Regions from separate parts of the Paenibacillus sp. 19GGS1-52 genome, predicted to be linked through region 1. Evidence: riboswitches for the same ligand, from Rfam matches in the RefSeq annotation. Region 1 holds a riboswitch; the other holds the start of a gene.
The links. Region 1 has a riboswitch for cyclic di-GMP ahead of H1230_RS27520 (PA14 domain-containing protein). Riboswitches for the same ligand answer to the same signal wherever they lie in the genome.
Positions count from the first base shown of each region.

Region 2: another riboswitch for cyclic di-GMP. It lies ahead of H1230_RS11270 (thiamine pyrophosphate-binding protein); the one in region 1 lies ahead of H1230_RS27520 (PA14 domain-containing protein).

Region 1 is NZ_CP059724.1:5,937,966-5,941,391, forward strand. It holds gene H1230_RS27520 (PA14 domain-containing protein) at 1-1,922, opposite strand, end outside; cyclic di-GMP riboswitch class I at 1,929-2,008, opposite strand; gene H1230_RS27525 (sugar phosphate nucleotidyltransferase) at 2,144-3,426, opposite strand, start outside.
Region 2 is NZ_CP059724.1:2,407,000-2,410,425, forward strand. It holds gene H1230_RS11270 (thiamine pyrophosphate-binding protein) at 1-1,565, opposite strand, end outside; cyclic di-GMP riboswitch class I at 1,719-1,817, opposite strand; gene H1230_RS11275 (methyl-accepting chemotaxis protein) at 1,949-3,199, opposite strand; gene serA (phosphoglycerate dehydrogenase) at 3,412-3,426, opposite strand, start outside.

The DNA.
Region 1 (3,426 bases):
CTAAAATACTCACCTTGTAGTCCATTCACAGCCGGTGCGACAACATTAGCAACCGTTGGCGTTGGTGTCGGCGCTGCTGTTGGTGTTGCCGTCGGCGCTGCTGTTGGCATTGGTGTCGGCGCTGCTGTTGGCATTGGTGTCGGCGCTGCTGTTGGTGTTGGTGTCGGCGCTGCTGTTGGTGTTGGTGTCGGCGCTGCTGTTGGTGTTGGTGTCGGCGCTGCTGTTGGTGTTGGCGCTGCTGTTGGTGTTACCGTCGGCGCTACCGTTGGTGTTGCTGCAAGCGACGATGACGATACTGCACTAGCAACAGATGAACTTGCATTAATGAACAATGCACTTGAAGGTACCGTTCCTTTTACCTGACTTGGGCTTTGCCACATCAGATTTACCCGCGCATCTCCTGCATTCTCATAATATTCCACTTTGATGTCGTATAGTTGACCAGCTTTGAGATCAATGCTTCCTTGACGTTCAGTTCCACTTTGTTTAATCCAGCTATCTATGACAGACTTCCCATCTACCCAGACGCGTATGCCGTCATCCGATGCAGTATAGATTTGATAAGTTTCACTATAGAGCGGCTTAATTTTCCCAGTCCAACGAATCGAGAAATTGTCGATACCGAGTGCTGTAACCGGTGCTGCCTGGCGCCAGTTAAAGTTGATATTAGCGTCATTTCGTACTAGAGCCGCTGTCCCTGTAAGCAGCATGTTCTTGTAATATTCACCATGCAAGCCATTCAAGGCAGGAGCCTGATCCCCCGAGGAAAACGTTGCCGTAGGAGCTACTGTCGGTGTTGGTGTTGGTGTTGGTGTCGGTGTCGGTGTTGCCGTCGGTGTCGCTGTCGGCGTTGCTGTTACGGACGGTATCACCCCCGATAAATATTTATCCAGAGTTATCGTATAGCTGTTATTCATGAAGGCTTTAATGGTATCCGTGGAGTTATCCTCGTAAAGCAATTTTCCCCAGTTCATCATATATACCCATTTATTCTGCGATTGCAGCAGCTTTGTCGTATTTGGCATTTGACCATTCTCTCCGATAGCAATCGGTTTGCCAGCAGCCAGACTGAGCAAGCTGTCATAATATTTTTGCTGATAGTCATTGTCATATATATCTGCTGCGAGAATGTCAACTTTATTGGCACCTGGATACGTTAAGGCATAAGGATCTGCCCAAGCATTAGGTGCATTAGGATTCCATACCCATAACAGGTTGTTTAATTGATGAACGTTAACAAAACGGTCATACATAATATTCCAGAGTGCAGCGAAATTATTTTTCTTTCCCCACCAGAACCAATTTCCGTTCATTTCATGGTAGGGTCTCCAGAGTACTGGAACCCCAGCATCACGTAAGCTTTTCAAGGATACTGCCACTTTGTCAAGATCGGCAATCAGACTGTTGTACTGCGTCGTTCCCGGTGTTACGTATTTGTCGAAATCCGACTGACTAATCGTCTTTTGAACATTGGACCAGTCATACGTTGTTCCCGGTAGATTCTCGTGAAAGGTCATGGCGACAATACCGCCGTTCTTACTCCAGTTGATAGCACTGTTAACTACGTTCTTCCGTTGTGAAGCTACGGTAGCTTCTGTTTGACCAGTAATTGCACCAAGCTCATAGCCGTGAAGAGCAGCGTATTTCCCGCTGGTCCCCTTTAATTTGTTGCTGATTTCATCCGGACTTTCCAGATAGTCATGCTGTCCCGTGATAATCCCTTGCCCCGAAATTGAATTGAGGTAAGTAAGCAGCTTTACTGCTTCAGGTGAAGCGCCTGCGTTAACCGGTGTCCCGGAGCTTGTAGCTGCTCCTGCAGTAGATGGTGCAATTCCCATTCCTAGTGGAATAGCAATGACAAACAGAATTAGTGACAGGAACATGCAGAACTGTCGATACATACGATGAGCTTTCAAATTCATCTTCCTTTCGGTAGCCAGGCTGCCACTCTTGCGAAGGCCCTTTAGCTTTGCGTCCCTATCTTTCGATAGGTTTGCCTTTATCGTTTTGAAGGAATTTTCCTTCTTACCGTATGTATCGACTCTTTTTTTTTTTTGTTTAGTGCATTTACAAAATATTCTTAAAATTGAGTCTTTCTACCCGTTTTGACTCTGTCATATTCGGTTAAATAGATAGTTTAGGCCTATGAAATGAACTGTTGTAGCTCGATATCTTTCCAGTCCAATGTAATACGAATGTTATCTTCCTCAACCAGCTCAGAGCCGGTCTGTACCTCAATAAATTCAACATCCGTCAATGCCAGAATAGCATGCTTAGTCCCCTCGGGAATACGCACCACATCGCCTGCCTTAACGTTATGCATTTTCTCATTCAGCACGATGCTCGCTTCGCCGCTGATAATAGTCCAGATCTCACTACGTTTGCGATGCAACTGATAACTAATGTTTTTGCCTTCAGATATAAAGATCCGCTTGGTCAGCACTTCATTGCCCTCTTCATACTTCACATAGTCAATAACTTTGTAATGACCCCAACGGCGTTCCTCATACATTGGTCTTTGTTCAAAAGCTTTCAGTACTTCCTTGATTCGCGGACTCTCTGCCTTATGCGTGACCAATATTCCATCAGGGCTGGCTGCGATAATTAAATCCTTTGCACCAATGACCGTGATTGGAATGTCGAGTTCGTTAATCAAGCAGGTCCCTTCAGAATCTGCAGTAATGAAACCTTTGCCAACATGATTGCTGCTCATTTCCTCGGTCAATGTATTCCATGTACCAAGATCCTTCCAGAAGCCGTCATACGGCTGTACAACAATATTCTTTTCTTTTTCCACCACTTCATAATCAAAGCTGATTGAGGACAATAATTTATACTGCTTCTGCAAGTCTTCATAATTCAGAGGCAGCCCTTTATGCTGCAAAATATCCAGTAAATATCCTAAACGGAAGGCAAACACGCCGCAGTTCCACAAGGCGTTGCGACTTATGAGCTCTTCGGCCTGCTTTCGTTCCGGTTTCTCCTGAAAATGACTTACTCGCAAATATCCACTTTCACCCGCTGCTTCAGTGGTAGGAATGATATAACCGTATTTCTCCGAAGCATGCTCAGGAACCACACCCATCAACGCCAGATTTGCACCACTTTCCTGCATCGTACGCTCAAGCTGGGCTACCGTATCAAAAAAAGATGCTTCCACATAAGGATCAACAGGTAGGATTGCTACAGTCTCATCTGGGGAAACCCCCACTACTGAATACAGATAGGTGGCTGTCAACGCAATTGCCGGAAAGGTATCGCGGCGTTCCGGTTCGACGATGATAGGCACATCATATCCAAGTTGGCTCTGAATCATCTCCACTTGGCTGCGGCCTGTGGCTAGATAAGAGGAATCCGCCATGCCAGTCTCCTGAAGTTGTCTCCATACCCGTTGTACCATGGATTCCGGTTCACCCAGTGGGCTTT
Region 2 (3,426 bases), 3.3 Mb from region 1:
CGATTCAACGCAACTGCCTCATTAATAGCTGAAGAAAATTGCTCAGCAGTCTCACATTTAAAGCCTGTAGCTCCCAGAGATTCAGCAAACTTCACAACATCCATAGGAACTTCAAATACAGTTCCATCAATTCGACCTGTAGTTTTCTCCATTCCTTTTAACGCCATATCCAACTGCATATTATTTACGACAATAAAGATGACGGGGATATCTTTGCATACAGCGGTATTAATCTCTGATCCCAGCATCATAAAGCAGCCGTCACCGGTAATGCAGAAGATCGTTTCGCTAGGAGCCGCTACCTTTGCACCAATAGCCATACCGATCGCATTTCCCATACAAGCAAAATAGGCGTCAAAAACAAAACTTCCGGGTTTCTTTACTTTATACCATTTGACGGCATTGAACCCATGGCTTCCATCGTCAACAAAAACGGTATTGTTATAAGGAATCAGGTCACTCATTGTGCTAAGAACCGATGCCAAAGAGAGCTTGGACAGAGTGGGAAGTTCCTCAGTGTAAGCAAAAGGCTTAGTTTCGCGCTTAGGAAGTGTTGTCTGGTCAATTCCGTTAAGGTAGAACTCCAGATTATCGCGAACATCACCTGTAATTTGAATAGTCTTTGAAGTTAGTATTTTTCCGACAAAAGTAGGATCACAATCAAATTGGATCAATGTCTCTGGATGATTCTCTCGCTTTAGGTTACATATGGTCATATCACTTAGGCGTGAGCCCAATACGATATAAAGATCACTATGGTTCAGCAGATCATCGCCATGTGTGCAGCCACCTACACCAATAGGCCCATGATATAAAGGATGATCCCAAGGGAGAGCCCCTTTTCCGCCAGGTGACGTCACGACTGGAATATTAAAGGTTTCAGCTAATTGGATCAGCTCTTTATGAGCTCCAGACCGATTAACACCTTTACCAGCAATAATTAAAGGATTACTGGAATGGTTAATAGCAGTAATTACACGATCAAGGCTAGCATAATTTACTAGTGTTTCCCGTTCAGGAAATACGATGTTGCATTCTTCAAGCATTTCCGTCTGTACATCAAAGGGGATGCAGAGATGAACAGGTCCACGTTTGCCGCCTAGCGCGATGGCAATTGCATGATTAAAAATAGTACTGAAATGATCTCCACGTTCGATAAGCTTGCTGAATAAAGTGGCTGGCCTAAACATTTCTGCTAAATCGGCAAGATAAGAGGATGAATCCTGACATTGAGGAATTCCTAGTTCTTTAATAGATTGGTGACCGGTAATAAAAAGAACAGGAAGGTTATTAGCCTTTGCATGTGCTGCTGCAGTAAGCAGATTTGTTCCACCTGGGCCGGAGGTCCCGAATGCTATCCCGAGATTCCCGGTTTTTAGTGCGTAACCAGAGGCTTCGAAGCCGGAGCTTGATTCATGTCTCCCGGGAATAAACTCGATACCATAGTCAACCATTTTAAGAACCACAGGACAAATAGATTTACCAATAATCCCAAAAGAATGGGTTACTCCGAGGTTGCGGAGTGCCTCCGCCATGTATTCTGCAACTGTCTTCAAAACATACACCTCACAAGTATTTTATTGTAATATCTTTATCGATCTCCCGAAGTGAAAACGTTAGATCTAAAAAAAAATAAAACCTGTGCTCTGATACAGAGCACAGGTGGGTAGCATAATTCGCCATTGAGACTGCATGTTTAATTCAGTCCTTCATGATGTTTTAGCAACCTGGCAGTCATGGCCTCATCAACTGAAAAATGAGGCTGTAGATCCATGGCTTTGCGTCATTCCCTTTCGGAAATTTTGCCTTTATAAATTATTAAATTAAATAAAGAATAATTTTCCTTTACAATATATTCCTCTCTCTCTTTTGTCAATATTTTTATACAAATAAGCGTGAAATTTGACGAATACCATGATCTTTAGAGGGAAGTCTTTTGACCCATCTCCTAAAATTTGAAAATATGTATCGTTTTTTGCAGATTAAATACAGCCTGAGTCATTTTTTCGGTTTCCTCTGCTACGGATTGCAGAGCATTTATTTGTTCATTCATGGCAGCCGAGACTTCTTCAGTTCCAGCTGCAGTTTGCTGGGTAATGGCGGAAATGTTTTCGATAGCGCCTGAGATTTTGAGCGCGCTTTCTAACATGATGTCACTCTCCGAAGAAAAGGCAGCAATTTGCTCAGCGATGTATTGTACACTATGGACTATTTGCGAGAAGATATTAGCTGTCTCTGTAATCATTTCGTTCTGAACCTGCACTACGCTTTCATTGATCGCAATGTTAGCTATGGCATCTTTAATATCGTTCTCAATACTGCGCACAAGACCAAATACTTCTTTGGTTGAGGCGGTTGATTCTTCAGCTAGTTTACGTACCTCTTGGGCTACGACTGCAAAGCCACGTCCATGTTCTCCGGCACGGGCCGCTTCAATGGAGGCGTTAAGGGATAGCAGATTAGTCTGTTCAGCAATCTCAGTGATCGTTTTTGTAATCATCGTAATTCCTCGGGCATTGTGTGAAAGCGCATCGACGGTTTCTGCTACTTTTTTGGTGGCTGCGATATTTTTGCGCATGCCTTCAGCCTGAGTGTCTACCGATTGACGGCCTTTCTCAACCAATTCCAACGTATGTATTGAACGTTTATTCATCTCTTTTGTGGAGGTTGTATAGTTGGAAACTTTAGTTTCAATGTCTTTAATAGATTCTGTCATATCAGCGATGTCTACAGATATTTCATTAGCACCCAAAGCTAGTTCGTTGGAGGAGGAAGAAACCTGAGCCATAACAATCTTCAAACTCTGATTTTTATTTTCAATTCCGCGGCTCGCGTCCATGACTTGACGGGTAAGCTGTGATGCTTCAGTCAGAATTTTCTTCAATTTATCAATCATAGTATTAAAGGAGCGGCTGACATCTCCCATAGAACCATTTTCATCAGCTCTAGTAGTAAAGTCGCCCTTTGCAATGTTGTGAGTGACATTTGCAATGTCATCAAATGATGATGTAAGCGTTCTCTCAACAAAGCGTGAAAGAGGATATGTCAGACCACCAAGAACCACAATAAGAAGAATACCGACAAAAATTTTACCCATTACAATAAAAGAAATCAAAACAGGGATAGAAAATAAGGCAGCAATCAGGTAACATCCAGCAACTATTCTTTGTTTTAACGGAAGCTTGTTCATCCAATCCATTGGAAAGAAATCCCCCTTAAAAAATATTTTATATTGTAATATTATAGGGGATTAGAGTGATATCAGTCTATTGTAAGAACTGACATAAATGCTACTAAGGATGTAATTTCCCCTGAATGCCACAGATTATACACTAATGTGAAACATGGACTTCTCCTGACAAAATAAATAGGCCACTCCACACACGTTGTGTGGGTGGCCTATTACAAGTTTTATAGCAAGACTAT